Regions from separate parts of the Anaerobacillus sp. 63XJN7_4_ISO-PGPR-S23-413 genome, predicted to be linked through region 2. Evidence: riboswitches for the same ligand, from Rfam matches in the RefSeq annotation. Region 2 holds a riboswitch; the other holds the start of a gene.
The links. A riboswitch is a leader RNA that binds a small molecule or an ion and turns the genes downstream of it on or off. The one in region 2 is predicted to bind S-adenosylmethionine.

Region 1: another riboswitch for S-adenosylmethionine. It lies ahead of metK (methionine adenosyltransferase); the one in region 2 lies ahead of msrA (peptide-methionine (S)-S-oxide reductase MsrA).

What each region holds. Positions count from the first base shown of each region.
Region 1 is NZ_CM149688.1:3,136,024-3,144,562, forward strand. Features, by position in the region: gene AC0VYO_RS16535 (phosphatase PAP2 family protein) at 212-697, shown strand; gene AC0VYO_RS16540 (glycosyltransferase family 4 protein) at 715-1,860, shown strand; gene AC0VYO_RS16545 (hypothetical protein) at 1,874-2,059, shown strand; gene AC0VYO_RS16550 (MSMEG_1061 family FMN-dependent PPOX-type flavoprotein) at 2,053-2,676, opposite strand; gene metK (methionine adenosyltransferase) at 2,819-4,015, opposite strand; SAM riboswitch class I at 4,224-4,333, opposite strand; gene pckA (phosphoenolpyruvate carboxykinase (ATP)) at 4,687-6,270, shown strand; gene AC0VYO_RS16565 (ABC transporter substrate-binding protein) at 6,462-7,457, shown strand; gene AC0VYO_RS16570 (ABC transporter ATP-binding protein) at 7,469-8,245, shown strand; gene AC0VYO_RS16575 (ABC transporter permease) at 8,226-8,539, shown strand, end outside.
Region 2 is NZ_CM149688.1:2,014,937-2,023,475, reverse strand. Features, by position in the region: gene cydD (thiol reductant ABC exporter subunit CydD) at 1-1,440, opposite strand, end outside; gene AC0VYO_RS10940 (hypothetical protein) at 1,698-3,941, shown strand; gene msrA (peptide-methionine (S)-S-oxide reductase MsrA) at 3,989-4,627, opposite strand; SAM riboswitch class I at 4,739-4,852, opposite strand; gene AC0VYO_RS10930 (Na+/H+ antiporter NhaC family protein) at 4,940-6,343, opposite strand; gene fni (type 2 isopentenyl-diphosphate Delta-isomerase) at 6,539-7,582, opposite strand; gene AC0VYO_RS10920 (glycosyl-4,4'-diaponeurosporenoate acyltransferase CrtO family protein) at 7,563-8,081, opposite strand; gene AC0VYO_RS10915 (phytoene desaturase family protein) at 8,261-8,539, shown strand, end outside.

The DNA of each region.
Region 1 (8,539 bases), 1.1 Mb from region 2:
CCAGAACACAAAGGACGTGTTCTAGTTCAAGAGCTCCAATATCTCCGTTTCTAAACGCTCGTCTCCGCTTTTCATTATACTCTTAACAATTCTTTAAGATTTCTTTAATAGTAGCATTAAATTTCTCGTATAGGATAGAAGTAACACATAGGATGAAGGGGGATTCTTTTTGAGTAAAGTGGTTGGGTGGCTTTATGAGCGTGAGTGTACGATGTTTCGGTTTGTGAATTTAACGTGTCATTCAAGGTATCTTACTTCTATTTTTGGATTTGTTACGCATGCGGGTGGTGCTCGGGCAACGATTTTAAGTACACTTTTGTTGATGTTCCTGTTACCTGCTCCTTTAAAGATATGGGCGTTTCAAGCTGCGCTTGCCCTTGCTGTCAGTCATATACCTGTTCAATTTATTAAAAAGCATTATCCAAGACACAGGCCATATCTCGCTCTACCTGAAACAAAGATACTCGTATACCCTCTAAAAGATCATTCTTTTCCATCAGGACATACAACGGCTATTTTTTCTGTGCTTACACCGTTTATCTTTCATATTCCTTCACTAGCTATTCCCTTAATGGCTCTTGGGAGTCTAGTTGCCATATCGCGGATTTACTTAGGTCATCATTATCCTTCTGACGTTCTTGTTGGTTTTATACTTGGTGGCGGATCCGGTATTCTTTCAACTTTCATCCTAAGCTGAAAAAGGGAGGGCTATTCATGAAACTTGCACTTTTTACTGACACTTACTATCCACAGGTTAACGGAGTATCTCGCACTCTTGGTAAACTAACCAGGTATATGGACCGTCAGCAGGTTGATTATATGCTTTTTGCTCCTAACTGTCAGAAAGATGATGACCTTTTCTCAAGTAATATCCACCGCTTTACCAGTATGAAGTTTTTCCTTTATCCCGAATGTCGCATTGCCCTTCCTAACGTAAGTCTTATCCGCAACCAACTTAAAGATTTTCAACCGGACCTTCTTCATGTCGCGACACCTTTTAATATTGGCATGTGCGGACTACATTACGGAAAGAAAAATAACATACCTATGGTTGCTTCATACCACACTAATTTTGATGACTATTTAAAGCATTACCACCTTGAATGGTTCTCTCCTTTTATGTGGAAATACTTAACCTGGTTTCATCAACCATTTTCCACTACCTTTATTCCTTCCAATGAAACGCGCAATCGATTAAAAGGAAGAGGTTTTAAGAACCTCAAGCTTTGGAGAAGAGGCGTCGATTGCGAACAATATTCTCCGATTAGAAAAAATCACTCGCTACGTGAACGATATAATATTCAGGAGAAGTATATTCTTTTATTTGTTAGTCGACTCGCTCCAGAAAAAAATCTTGAAACGTTACAAAAAATCATGTGGAAGTTACCAGAACAGCTGAAACAACAAACAAGATGGCTGATTGTTGGTGATGGACCAGCCCTCCCTCATATTCAAGAAAACGTCCCTAACAACGTCACTTTCACTGGTTATAGAGAAGGGAAAGAATTAGCAGAGCTATACGCTACTTCAGATCTTTTCATCTTTCCATCAGCTACTGAAACATTTGGAAATGTCGCATTGGAGTCACTTGCCTCCGGGACCCCTGTTATCGCTGCAAATGCTGGAGGGTTATCCGACGTTGTCACTGGAGAAAGAAACGGTCTTTTCTGCTCTCCGTATAAAGAAGACGAATATATCCACGCTATCAATCGTCTCTTATCAGATGATACCGAACGGAGAATGATGGGTTATGAAGGACGTCGTTATGCACTTACTCAATCATGGGATGCGATCTTCGGACGATTAGTAGAGGATTATGAGAAAACAATTGGAATTAAAAGATTAGCTCGATATGCTTAGAAAGGAGAAAAAAATGATTCTTACTGTATTTGGGATTAACGAAATCGGCTTAACTGCACCTTCTATCTTCGCAACACATGGTCACAACTTGTACGCGCTAGATGAAATGCAAAAAATAGCAAATACGTATGATCTCATTTACTGCTCCATTGTTCAACCAAACATACACAAAGGTTTGGGCTCGATTTCTGTTCAATAAAGACGTTTAGTGTAACTTTCTTTCAACGATTCAATCACTTTTTCTTCGCCTATTTTTGCATGATCAGATAGCATTCTGGCAGCTGGGGCGAGCCCCTCAGTACTCGGCCATCGTTCAGGTTCAAAAAGATATGATCGTTTAAAGGCTTTGGCACAATGAATGTAGCATTCCTTTACTTCTACTCCAATACCTAACAAAGGCGTTTTCCCCTTATATTCACACTGCTCTAGCAGCGTTTTATCTTTTACAATCAAGGCCTTCCCATTAATACGCAACGCTTCTTCTCGGCCGGGAATCATCAGCAGCAAACCGATATTTGGGTTTTCTAATAAATTGATCAATGAGTCCATTCGTTTATTTCCCGGTCTTTCCGGTATCAATAAATGATGATCATCTAGAACCTGAATAAACCCCGGTGCATCGCCTCTTGGCGAAACATCACCACCCGTACTTGATTGGGTGGCAATCGTAATAAATGGTGTACGGCATATGAACTCTTTACAGTGTTTATCAAGAAAAGATATGACTTTGTTTGCAGCCAATTTACTCGGTATTCCTGCCATGTCTTTTAGTTCATTCACATCGGTCACGGTTTCTCCGAATATACTAGTATTCACACATTACACTCCTCCATTTTTTCTTCCATTTTATCACAACACCCATCTATTTTATGATAATTCAATACAATATAACGGATGTCAAAAAGGATGATAGAGCAAAAAAAAGAAGCCAAAATATTTTTGGCTTCTTAGAAATTAATTAAATTCCGGCACCCTGTTTAAGGGATTCTGCACGATCTGTTTGTTCCCATGGAAGGTCAATATCAGTACGTCCAAAATGTCCATACGCAGCTGTTTGCTTATAAATGGGACGTCTAAGATCAAGCATCTTTATAATGCCTGCTGGACGAAGATCGAAGTTCTCTCTTACTAGCTCTACAAGACTTTCCTCAGACACTTTTCCTGTGCCAAATGTATCAATAGCAATTGATACTGGCTGAGCAACCCCAATAGCGTAAGCAAGTTGAACTTCACAACGATCTGTTAGACCCGCTGCCACAAGGTTCTTAGCAACATAACGAGCAGCATATGCCGCAGAACGGTCTACTTTCGTAGCATCCTTACCTGAGAAAGCACCGCCACCGTGACGCGCATAACCGCCGTAAGTATCAACAATGATTTTTCTTCCTGTTAAACCTGCGTCACCCTGCGGTCCACCGATAACAAAGCGTCCTGTTGGGTTGATGAAGTATTTTGTTTCTTCATCAATTAATTCAGCAGGAACAACCGGCTTCACAACGTGTTCTTTGATGTTACGTTGAATTTGTTCAAGTGAAATTTCAGGATGATGCTGTGTAGAAACAACAATGGTATCAACGCGAACCGGCTTACCAGCTTCATCGTATTCCACTGTTACTTGTGTTTTACCATCAGGACGAAGATAAGGAAGAATTTCTTCTTTTCTTACTTCACTCAAACGACGCGCTAGTTTATGCGCAAGAGAAATCGGAAGCGGCATTAATTCCGCTGTTTCATTACAAGCGTAACCAAACATAAGCCCCTGGTCACCTGCACCAATTGCATCGATTTCATCATCTGACATCGTACCTTCACGTGCTTCAAGAGCAACGTTTACACCTGCAGCGATGTCTGCAGACTGTTCATCAATAGATGAAAGAACAGCACATGTTTCAGCATCAAATCCGTATTTCGCACGTGTATAGCCGATCGTTTGAATCGTCTCACGAACCACTTTCGGAATATCAACATAGTGTGATGTTGTAATTTCACCGGAAACTAGAACAAGACCAGTTGTTACTGTAGTTTCACAGGCAACGCGCGCATTTGGATCATGCGCAAGAATATCATCCAGAATGGCATCGGAAATCTGATCTGAAATTTTATCAGGATGCCCCTCTGTTACTGACTCAGAAGTAAACAAACGACGATTACTCACTCAAGTACCTCCTTAAGGATTGGATCCTATCTAATTATGTTGTAATGGATACGGTACTCATTTCCCTATTACCCTGTGCCGAAACGAGAGAACGAATTCAATTTCTTATCGTCTTACCTTTTTTTATAGCGTCATCAATCTCAACGACATTAAAAAAGCCCTTCCCTACAATCAGAGGGAAAAGGAGCTGATATCTCATGCCTTTCGCCTCTTATCTTCCAAGACTATCGTCTTGCAGGTTAGCACCTTAATCCTGTTGTATAGGAGTTGGTTGCTGAGCTTCATCGGGCCTGTCCCTCCGCCTGCTCGGGATAAGAGTATCCATTCTCGACATATAATAACGCACATGAAAGGATGTGTCAATGAAGAAAAGCGGAAGCGCCCGTTTAGCTTCGACAAGCGCTGGAGCCCTCCGAAAAGAACACGGGCTTTGTGTTCGAATTCAAGGGCGAAGCGACCGAACCACTACCCTAATCCTTTAGCCATAAAATAATCACTTCCTATATAATGGCGACAGGATTTCAACCTAAAGAAATAGTCATTCACCCATTTTTCACTTTTTATGCAAAAAATACATAGATTAGTATAGAATAATTGAATGAATGTGTTATACTATTTTTGAGTTAAACAAGTCAATCAACGAAATCTTTAAAAAAGGATGGGTTTAACGTATGAAAACAGCTTCCTTCTCCTCACCGTTATTGGATGCGATATTAAATAAGAATAATCCACATGTGAATTTATCAGTGTCTGAACTGGTTGAACATTCACTATTTAAAAACGAAGGGCAACTATCAGCTACAGGAGCTCTTCGCGTAGAAACCGGAAAATATACAGGACGTTCTCCTGGGGACAAGTTCATTGTAAAGGAAGATTCCGTAAAGAACAAAGTGAACTGGGAAACAAACCAACCTATTTCCGAAAAAAGTTTTGAAAACCTTTACACAAAGGTGTTGAACTATCTCGGTGAGAAAAAGGGACTTTATGTGTTTAAAGGATTTGCTGGTGCTGACCAGTCATCAAGACTACCCATTCAGGTTATTAATGAATATGCCTGGCATAACCTTTTCGCCCACCAGCTGTTCATCCGTCCGAATGAATCAGAGTTAAAAGAACATGACGCTGAATTCACTGTCATTTCTGCACCTGGTTTTCAAGCTGATCCAGAAGTGGATGGCACAAATTCAGAAACATTTATTATTATCTCCTTTGAGAAACGAACCGTCTTAATTGGTGGAACAGAATATGCTGGAGAAATTAAAAAGTCTATTTTCACCGTTATGAACTACTTATTACCAGAGCGAAATATTCTTTCAATGCACTGCTCTGCTAACGTAGGTAAAGAGGGGGATGTTGCTCTATTTTTCGGTTTATCTGGAACTGGAAAGACAACGCTCTCAGCAGATGCTCATCGATCTCTTATCGGTGATGATGAACACGGATGGTCTATGAATGGTGTCTTTAATATTGAAGGTGGATGCTACGCTAAGTGCATCAACTTATCAAAAGAAAAAGAACCTGAAATCTGGGATGCAATTCGCTTTGGAACGGTTCTTGAGAACGTTATGATGGATAACGGCTCGCGTGAACCAGACTACGATAACACTAGTCTAACTGAAAATACTCGCGCTGCCTATCCGATTGACGCCATACCTAATATTGCAATTCCTAGCGTTGCCGGACATCCCAACACGATTATTTTCTTAACGGCAGATGCATTTGGCGTCCTTCCTCCAATTAGCAAACTGACCAAGGAACAAGCCATGTTTCATTTCCTATCAGGTTACACGAGCAAGTTAGCCGGAACAGAAAGAGGCGTCACTTCACCAGAAGCCACTTTCTCTACATGCTTTGGTGCACCGTTCTTGCCATTACCTGCCCATCGCTATGCAGAAATGCTCGGCGAGAAAATTATGGAGCATGATGTTCAAGTCTTCCTCGTAAATACCGGATGGTCTGGGGGCGGTTATGGTGTCGGAGAGCGCATGAAGCTTTCATATACTAGAGCGATGATCCAGGCGGCTTTAAATGGAGAACTTGATCGTATCGAAACAGTAACAGACCCTATTTTCGGATTGCATATTCCTTCTCATTGTCCAGGTGTTCCAGCAGAAGTATTGCAGCCAAAACAAACATGGGAAGATCAAGAGAAATATGATGAGAAAGCAAAAGATCTCGCTACTAAGTTTGTGAAGAACTTCGACAAATTCTCAAATGTAGCTGACGAAATCAAACAAGCAGGCCCAAATGTTTAGTCTCATTGCAAAAAGCACCTTAACGGGTGCTTTTTTTATTTGAAGACTCATTCACCTCAACTTCGCGCATCCTCCTCTTTCTATCTACCTCCATTAATTTACCTATTCAAAACACCAATTGTTTTAAAATACATAGGCTATAGTATCTAAAACATGAGCCTACCTCATGTGACAAATGTGGAGGATAGATAATGAAAAGAAACTGGTTTATAACGTTTTGTATATACACAAGTGTATTTCTTCTTATTCTTTCGGCGTGTGGTACAAATAGTGGAAACGATCAGGTAAGAGTAGCTGAGGTTACACGCTCGATTTTCTATGCACCACAATACGTGGCACTCTCAGAGGGTATTTTTGAGAAGCATGGCATTGATGTCGAATTAACGACTACTTGGGGCGGAGATAAAACAATGACCACTCTACTATCTAACGGAGCTGATGTCGCCCTTGTAGGATCAGAGACGTCCATTTATGTCTATGCACAAGGCACTGATGACCCTGTCATAAACTTTGCTCAACTTACACAAACAGACGGTACGTTCCTTGTATCAAGAGAAAAAGTCGATCATTTTGAATGGGAAGATTTGAAGGGAAGTACATTCCTTGGCCAACGTAAAGGTGGTATGCCACAAATGGCTGGTGAATACGTGCTGAAACAGAAAGGAATTGATCCACAAAACGATTTGGACCTCATTCAAAATATTGATTTCGCAAACATTTCAAGCGCATTCGCTTCTGGAACTGGCGATTACGTTCAGTTATTCGAGCCAACAGCAAGTGTCTTTGAAGAACAAGGGGTTGGACACATTGTAGCTTCATTTGGAAAAGAATCAGGGAAAATTCCATATACAGGATTTATGGCAAAAGAAAGTTATTTGAGTAAAAATGCTGATGTAGCAGAGCGTTTTACAAAAGCACTTTATGAGGCTCAACTGTGGGTAGATACTCATTCTTCTGCAGAAATTGCAAAGTCAATTGAACCCTTCTTTCAGGATACCGATCTTGAACTCATTACAACTGTAGTAGATCGTTACAAAAGCCAGCATTCATTCGCTACAAACCCATCACTGGATCAAGAAGAATGGGATAACTTACAAAATATTATGGATGAAGCAGGAGAACTCCCAAAACGCGTTGATCATAGCAAATTAGTAGATAATAGCTATGCCGAAAAAGCGCAAAAATAGGAGGGAAAATAATGTCTTTCCTTCAACTCAACGCTATTTCACATGTGTATTTAACGAAAAACGCTGCCAAAGAAGCGATTTCCAACCTCTCTTTCGCTATTGAAGAAGGAGAATTCGTTTCCCTCCTTGGGCCTAGTGGATGCGGGAAATCTACTCTGTTGTCGATCATTTCAGGATTAGTAAAACCTACTGAAGGGAGCGTTTCTCTACAAAATAAAATTATAAAATCTCCCGGCGAACGAATGGGCTATATGCTTCAACAGGATTACTTGTTTCCTTGGAAAACAATTGAAGAAAATTGTTTTATAGGATTAAAGCTTCTAAACAAGTTGACAGCGGATAAAAAAGAACAAACATTGGAATTATTGGATAGCATGGGGTTAAGCGATGTCCGCTCGGCCTATCCTGATCAGCTTTCAGGTGGAATGCGTCAACGCGTAGCTCTCGTTCGCACACTTGCAACAGATCCTGATCTACTGTTATTAGATGAGCCTTTCTCTGCACTTGATTATCAAACAAAATTAAAACTCGAAGACCTCGTGTTTAAAACATTAAAGAAGCATCGAAAAACCGCCTTGCTGGTGACTCATGATATTGGAGAAGCGATTGCGATGTCAGACCGCATCATCCTCTTATCGCCTCGTCCCGGGAAAATCGCGAGAACTTTTCAAGTCCCAGCTTCCCTTAAAGAATTACTTCCTTTTGAAGCTAGGAATGATTCTGCTTTCCCTGAGAATTTCCAGCTGATATGGAAGGAGCTTGATTCTCTTGAACCATCTCCAACTTAAACAAAAGCATCAACATTATCTAAGAGAATTGAAAAGGGAAAGAAATGAAATATTGGGTTTTCAAGTGTGTATTCTCTTTGCATTTCTTACTTTATGGGAAATAGCAGGAAGGTTCACATGGATCGATCCATTATTATTTAGCTACCCCTCTAAAATTGCTTCTCTCTTTATAACTAAAGTAACAGATGGGTCATTACTGTTACACACTGGTGTAACGTTGCTTGAAACAATTGCAGGATTTCTTCTTGGAACAGTACTTGGGACCGTGTTCGCGGCAATTCTATGGTGGTCACG
Region 2 (8,539 bases):
TCTCTGCTTCTCTCCTCCAGATATCCCTCTTCCGGATTCACCAATAACCGTCTCATAACCATTTTCAAGAGAAGCAATAAACGAGGAAATACCAGCTTTCTCAGCCGCCGCTTCGATTTGTATTTTATCCCTACTTTTTGATCCAATCGCGATATTTTCAGCGATCGTTCCAGTAAACAAATACGGGTTTTGTGATATAAAGCTTATCTTTGAAAACCAGCTTTCTTCTTCTAAACTTGTTAGGGGAATTTCGTCGGCGGTAATGGCACCTTCTTGAGGTGGAAGCAATCCACCAAGCAAATTCAAAAGCGTCGATTTTCCAGATCCACTCCGACCAATCACGGCCGTATTGCTATAAGGTTTAATAGTTAGATCAATAGAGGATAACCCAAATCCACTCTCCTGATAGCGATATGAAACGTTCTTAAACGCCAACAGTGGTGGCCTCTCCTTCGTTTCAAGTAATCGATCTCCCCATTTCATTTCGTCACTTTCACGATGAAGTTCTTCACTTACCTTTTTCATTGCACTCATGCTACCTCTACCAGTATGAAAAGCACTGCCTAGTTCCTTTAGGGAAAGATAGAACTCAGGAGCAAGCATAAGAAGGAAAAAGGCTGTAGCAAAAGACATGCTATTAAACACAATGAGACGAAGACCAATCTCAAGAGCGATAATCCCAATGCTTAACATTGAAATAAGCTCAAGCATAAGGGATGAAACAAACGCAACCTTAAGAACTTCGAGCGTTGCATCTCGATAATTCAAGCTGCTTTCTTCCATAATCGAGCGATATTTCTTCGATTGACGAAACAAGTTCAACGTAGTCAAACCCTGAATTGTATCAAGAAAGCGACCAGAAAAAACGGTCATCTGCTCTAGCTTCTCCTCGGATTTTTTCTGAGTACGAATGCCGATAATAATATAAAAGAGTGGAATGAATGGAGCCGTCACGATCATTATTAGCCCTGTTTCAATATGCTGAGTTGAAACTGCGATTAGAATAAAAAAAGGAATAACCGCCGTTTTAAACACTTGTGGAATGTATTGACTATAATAGGAATCAATCTCATCCACCGCATCTAGTAAAACGCTCACTTTCTGTCCAGATTGACCCTGGTAAGACGTTAGAAGTGCGTCTCGAGAAAATTTATTCAAAAGCGCTTCTCTTATTCTTTGTTTTACAATAGCGGCCATGTTAACGCCTGCTTTTCCCATTAAATAAGATACGCAAGGGCGTAGCGCCATGACAATCAGTAAGCCAATGAGATACGATGAAATGTCTGAATATGCTAGTTTTTCAATAAATACCCGATTCACTATTTCTACTGTAAGAAAAGCCTGTACAATAATGGATGCGCCAATCATAAGAGCACCTAAAATCATAAACAAGTGTGTGATTTTAAAACCTGAAGCATACGCTTTAAGTTCGTTCTTCACCTGATCCCCCACCTTTAGTTTCACAACAAACATACGTTTGTGAAATATTTCACATTAATTCTTAATTCCTATTGTACGACTTATACAAAGGAGAAGCAAATACTACGCAGCGATTATTTTTACAATTAAATGAACGAAATCTGTGCTAGAGTCATCGAGCCACTACTTATTCAATTGAGGCATTCTTAGATTTAGCATTCTTCCTTATTTCCTATTTGCTATAATGAAAGCAGCAGGATAAGAAATGGAGGATTAGCGTGGAACACGAACCTGAATTTGAAAAAACGCGTAAAAATACACACAAACGAAATAAATTAAAGCATTTATTGATTTCTTTTACTCAACCATTACAATCCTTCTTTAAAACCATATGGAAAGGAGCTTCTTACGGCGCTCTTTTTATGACAATGCTGCTAATCTTTTCGATTGGGTTTGATTTTCATACTGGACTGGGTCAAATAATGGACGTTATTCTTTTCCTATTAATTGCAGTTGTCAGTACACTGCTCACCGTTAAGATTGGTACATGGTTCATAGAGCATTTCAAAAGATTACCCTCTCTTCTCATTGCAAGTATTGGAGTCTCGCTTGCTATAACCATTTATACATTAGATCAATTTCGTCAATTAGAGAACATCCTTCCGCTCTCCTATCTCTTAATTGCAGTCGGTATCATCCTTGGCGCTATGTTCGGATACCCTCTTTCTAAAGGCATCAAAAAGCCAATGTCTATGATCATGCTACTGTTTGGTGTTTTAGCAACGTCAGCTTTTTCATACTGGTTATTCACACCTGGTTTAATGAATGATCGTCTCTCTATTAATGTAGAGCCGCTCTCACCTGTTAGTGATAACCCTTCAGAATACGGCTCATTTGATGTAACTACTTATACATATGGAAGTGGAAAGGATAAGCAACGTCCTGAATTTGGGGAGCAAGTAGATATTCAAACGATGTCAGTTAACGCTTCAAGTATGATTGGAGAATGGTCCAAAGAACGCGAGTGGTTCTGGGGCTTTAAAGACACCAATGTGCCACTTAATGGACGTGTATGGGTGCCTAAAGGAAATGGTTCTTTTCCTCTTGTCCTTATTGTCCATGGAAACCATAAGATGGAGGACTTCTCAGATGAAGGCTACAATTATTTAGGTGAGTTACTCGCTAGTCGTGGCTTTTTAACAGTATCAGTAGATGAGAACTTCTTCAATTCATCATGGTCTGGTGGCCTCGCAGGAGACATTAATGGACGCGCTTGGTTGCTGCTTAAACATATTGAAGAAATGGAGAAATTATCTTCTCAAAAAGATAATCCATTATTCAACAAAGTGAAGATGGATCAAATTGCTTTAATAGGTCATTCTCGCGGTGGTCAAGCTGCGATTTTAGCAGCAAAATTCAATGACCTTGATCGTTACCCAAATAACGGGAACATGACTTTTGATTTCCATTATAATATTGAATCTGTTATCGCACTTGCACCGACGGATTATCAAACACTTTCAGATCGAAAAATCGAAGTGGATGATGTCAATTATTTATTACTTCAAGGTTCTTATGATAGTGATTTATCGGAATTCGAAGGCGACCGACAGTATAATGGGATTGATTTAACTGGCAGTAAAGAAGCTATGAAAGCAGCCCTTTATATTGATCGCGCCAATCACGGACAATTTAACACAACGTGGGGAGAAAACGATACGTATTTCCCTTTCACGCTTTTATTAAATAAAGAGCCTCTTCTTAAAGGCACTGAACAACGACAAATAGCCCGCACATATGTTGCTGGCTTTCTTGAGGCGACGCTTCATCAAAATGAGTCCTATCAACCGATGTTTGAGGATTATCGCTATGCTCTCGAATGGCTACCTGATACAACATACATTAGTAAATATGAAGATCCTTCGTATCATATCTATAGCACCTTTGAAGAGGACGTTGATGTCACAACAGCGACATCTCCCTATATCACCATAGAGACTAATAGCTTGCTGCAATGGTATGAAGGAGAGCTTGAATTTCGACGCGATAAAGAAAGAGGTACTCATGGGGTCTTTTTGAAATGGGATCATTCCTATTCAAAGAACGGCACATACAAATTAAATTTCAAGAAAGCCCTTCAGGATCCATTTGCTTATACAATGAACAGTTCATTAACATTCACAGCAGCAAACCTTTCAGATCCATCTGACCAGCAACCTGTTGATTTCACAATCACGGCTAGTTCAGATAACGGAGCATCCGCTAGTGTTAAGCTGAGTGACGTCATGCAGTTGCAAGGTGTTCTTCCTATTCAACACACAAAAACAAAATACTTTGAAGAAGGACGTTATGGTGAACCTACTGAACCGGTTCTCCAAACCTTTAATATTCCGATGCAGCGATTCTTAGAAGCAAACAATGCCTTTAATCCGAAGAAGATGAATGCTCTTACGTTCGAATTTAATGCATCAGAGAAAGGAAAAGTCTTTATTGATCAAATAGGTGTCAATCAAGGTGATTAACTAAAAAAGGCCTTCCCTCATGACAATGAGAGAAAGCCTTTTTTCTATTATGAAATTTTGCAAGAAGACTGTCCACGCTTAGCAAGATAGCTTTGATGATACTCATCTGCACGATAGAATGAAGTGATTGGTACAATTTGCGTCACAACTGGTTTTTTGAAGCGTCCAGATCGCTCGAGTTTTTCTTTTGCAATCAATGCTATTTCTGCCTGCTCATTTGAGTGGTAAAAGATCGCTGAGCGATAGCGTGTTCCGACATCTTCTCCCTGTTTGTTTAAGGAGGTTGGATTATGATTTTCAAAGAAAACTTCTACAAGTTCTTCATAAGAAATGAGAGAAGGATCATATTCAACTTGTACGGATTCGGCATGGCCTGTTAATTCAGAATAAACATCTTCATAAGTTGGATTAATCGTCTCTCCTCCTGTAAACCCTGCTGAAGTTGAAATAACACCGTTCAATTGTTGAAATAGCGCTTCTACTCCCCAAAAGCACCCTGCTGCAAATGTTGCTTGTTCCACTATGACCACTCCGTTTCCTTTTCTCTGTATGGTTTTATTTGATCGAGCATATATGTTTTCTAATTCATTTAGTGATAACATATAAAGTTGCTTTTCACCCTTCTTATATATCCCTTGTGAGAGAAGGGCCTTAATAAGCTGTTGTTTTCTTGCTTCGTTATCCATTAGTGTATGCAATATCAGTCTCTCCCTCTACTAAAACATATTTCCAAATGAGGGTGCATAAAAAAACCCTCATCTGCTCGAACAGAAGAGGGTTTGGATAGACCGAGCCTCTTCTCATTTTTCGACTTTCGTCGCAGGAATTAGCACGGTTCCAATTGAACATAAGTTCATAGGTCCGTTGCCGAGGTATCTAAGGGCCAGTCCCTCCACCTCTCTGAATAAGAAGATCCTTTAAACAAAGGATTATTAAGTTAGTCCCAATAATAAATGGTTTTAAAACGGATGTCAATACAAAAGTACTCATAAAAATAATTATATTACAAAAGAGATAACAAAGTAGCCAGCTGCTGCTAATCCCGCCGCTAATAAAGCTGGGCCAAGCTTAAATTTCGCATATGTCATAGGATTCAACTGCAAGATCCTCGCAACTGTATTCGTATTGTCACTTAGCGGAGAAGCAAAAGCGCCAAATGTCCCACTCGCAAACACGGCTCCAATGACAACAGGTAGATCTGCTCCTGTAGAATACCCTAATGAAATACCGAGCGGCATTAAAATTCCCCATGTGCCCCATGATGAGCCAATAAAGTATGAAATAAACGCCCCAACGAGAAATAAGACTGGTGGTACAAATAAAGTAGGAATCCAATCAAGGTTTGAGGTAACAAAAGACGAGAAGCCAAGAGCTTCTGTTGAAGCTGCTAAGCCCCAAACGACAGTAAGCAAGACGATGACCGGCATCATCTCGTTACCACCTTCGATAAAATAAGTAACAAGGTCCTTTAAAGAAAAACGCTGAAATAAATAGAAAATGAACGTTAAAAGTACTGTAGTGAGAAGTGCAAAGACCATCGCGTCGAGGACATCTGCCTCAATAAACGCCTTGATTAAAGAAGTAAACCCCTTCTTATAACCACTCCAATATGTAAGAAGAAGTGTTAGGAGAATAACTCCTCCAAGAGGTATTAATAAATTCATCGGTTTCGTAGGAAGATCCTTCGCCACAGCTGGATGACAATCTTCCCATTGATCATCAAGCTTTTTTTCCACATTACCTGCGTCTGTAGCTGGCGTTTTTCGATGATGGAAAAAACTCAAATAAAAGCCAATCAATAAAATACTAATCGAAAAAAAGTTGTAAGGGATACTTTGAAGAAAGTAACGATAGCCATCTCCTTCAATGCCTTCTGCTTTTAGTGAAAGCTGCACAACAGATGACATATAGCCGACAAAAGCGGTAGCAATTGGCATTAAGACAATAACTGGAGTTGCTGTCGTTTCTATCACAAATCCAAGCTCCTGAGGAGTGATTTTCACTTTATTTAAAAGAGCTTTCATGATTGGGGCTACCGTTACAATGCGGAAACTAGGAGCACTAAATGTTCCTAGCGTTGACACCCACGTCAGAAATAACGCTCCTTTTTTTGAGTTGATTTTGGATGAGGCAACTTGAACAAATCCTTTTATCCCACCAGTATATTTCATCAATCCGATTAAGCCCGTAAACATATATAGAAAAAGGACGATTTTAACATTATTTTCATCTTTCAAACCAGTCATAATAAATTCATAGAACTGTTGTAAACCAATGATCAATCCAGGTTTGTATATAAATGATGCTGTTAGCAAACCCGCCGTTAATCCGGGGATCACTAGTTTTGTTTTCATCGCAATGATAATGACAACGATAAACGGAAAAATGGATAACCAGGCCATTAGCGTCGCCCTCCTTAAGCTCTAGTTTGCTCTCTAGAGAACGACCTATACTACGGGAACCGATAATGTTGATTCCTCATTCGTCTGAGCAAGTCGAGTTGCTCGAAGTCATTGGTGCCATATGGTTTAAATAAGACAAATTGAACATCGTTCCTTAACTTATTCATACAAAAAAGCCAGAGCTCAGTGCTCTGGCTATTTCTTTTTTAATGCGCTATTGTATTTTAATCTATTGATCGATGCAGCTCCAATTCCAAACATAGCTGTTCGTAATTCGAACTCAATTCGCTTTAATTGATCTGATAGCGCTTCTTCACTATCATCTACTGCATTTTCAAGTAATGCCCTACCAAATCCGGACACATCCGCCCCGAGAGCAATAGCTTTAGCTGCATCCACACCATTTTTTAGTCCGCCACTTGCAACCATCGGGACATCGGGATGCTGTTTCCTTACATCAATAATACAATCAGCTGTCGGGTTACCCCAATCTTGAAAAGCTTCGGCAGCTTGTTGTCTTAATGTTTGATGGGAACGAAAACTTTCAACTTGAATCCAGGATGTTCCACCCGCTCCAGCAACATCAATAAAACTGGCACCTGCACTTATAAGACGCTGAGCACTCTTCGCATCGATTCCCATGCCAACCTCTTTAATACCGAGTGGAACAGGGATCGCTTTTGCTACTTCTCGAATTTTATCGATTAAATCTTGGAAATTTGTATCACCCTCAGGTTGGAATACTTCTTGTAATGGATTTAAATGAAGCAGAAGCGCATCAGCTTGAATGAAGTCAATCGCTCTCTTACACTCTTCTACTGTAAAACCATAATTGAGTTGAACAGCTCCAATATTGGCTAGTATAGGAATGGTTGGTGCATGTTTTCTTACGTCAAATGAATAAGCGGATTTCGATTCTTGAATAGCGGCACGCATTGAGCCTACACCAAGCGCCCAACCATGTGCTTCAGCAGCTTTGGCAAGACGTTTATTAATCTCCCAAGATCGCTCTGTACCGCCGGTCATTGAGCTGATCAGAAATGGCGTCTTCAATTTCTTATTAAGAAATTGAGTGGAGATATCGACTTCATTATAATCAATTTCTGGTAGTGGATTATGCTTAAAACGATATTTTTCTAACCCCGTCGTAAGTCCCTGTCCTTCCACGTCTTCCGTTAGACAAATATCAATATGTTCGTTCTTTCTTTTTTCGGTTTGATCAAACCCCAAGTGTTCCAATGGAATTCCCCCTGCGCTGCTCTTTTTTCATCTGTCGATGTAATAATGGTTTTAACCTGAGTCGATTGTACCTTTGTATAAGAATAAATGGAAGATTAACTATTAAAGAATACCCAACCATTACTAAACCAATACTCAAAGGATTCCATAAGAAAAACAAGAATGAAGGTGGTATGAGAAGCCAATGGGTCACCTCTGCACGTCTTGTCTCTAAGATAAATTTCCTTATATAAGAAGAAGTGAGCGTTTTGAGTTCTTTCTTCCGAAATCCTCCTTTAAACACATCTCCCCCATCAGGTAGTATTGTTTTCCACTTCCTTATCTGGATACGATCATACACTTTCAGTTCCCATTTCTTATTTTGTAACATTGATTTTTTAGATTCATAAAAGGAATCTGGCAACCGAAGGCAAATATAAGAGATAGAAACATGAATGATCAGCCAGGCAAAAATATTCACTAAGATTAACCCTACGATCGATAAGTGGATGACCTGCATACAAATTCCTCGTTTCAAAATTGTTTAACATATCCAAGATTAGGTAATTATTATGTCAGGAAAACCTATTATACACTGTAACAGCGTTATGATTCCTTTACAAAGGTTATACCCACACTATACAATTACAGTGTATAAATGTCGACGCTTGAAGTTAATTCGATGAAGGAGGAGATGGAATGAGCAAAAAAACAATCGTTATTGGTGCTGGACTAGGAGGTCTTTCGGCAGCTATTCGTCTTGCAGCCGATGGACATCAAGTTACCGTACTGGAAAAAAATGAGCGCGCTGGCGGCAAATTAAACAAACGTTCTGGCCAAGGGTTTAAATTCGATACGGGTCCTTCCATTCTAACAATGCCTTGGGTCCTTGAGAAACTATTCAAAAGCGCAAACCGAAATGTAAACGATTATATGACCATTAAACGTATTGAACCTCAATGGAGAACTTTCTTCGAA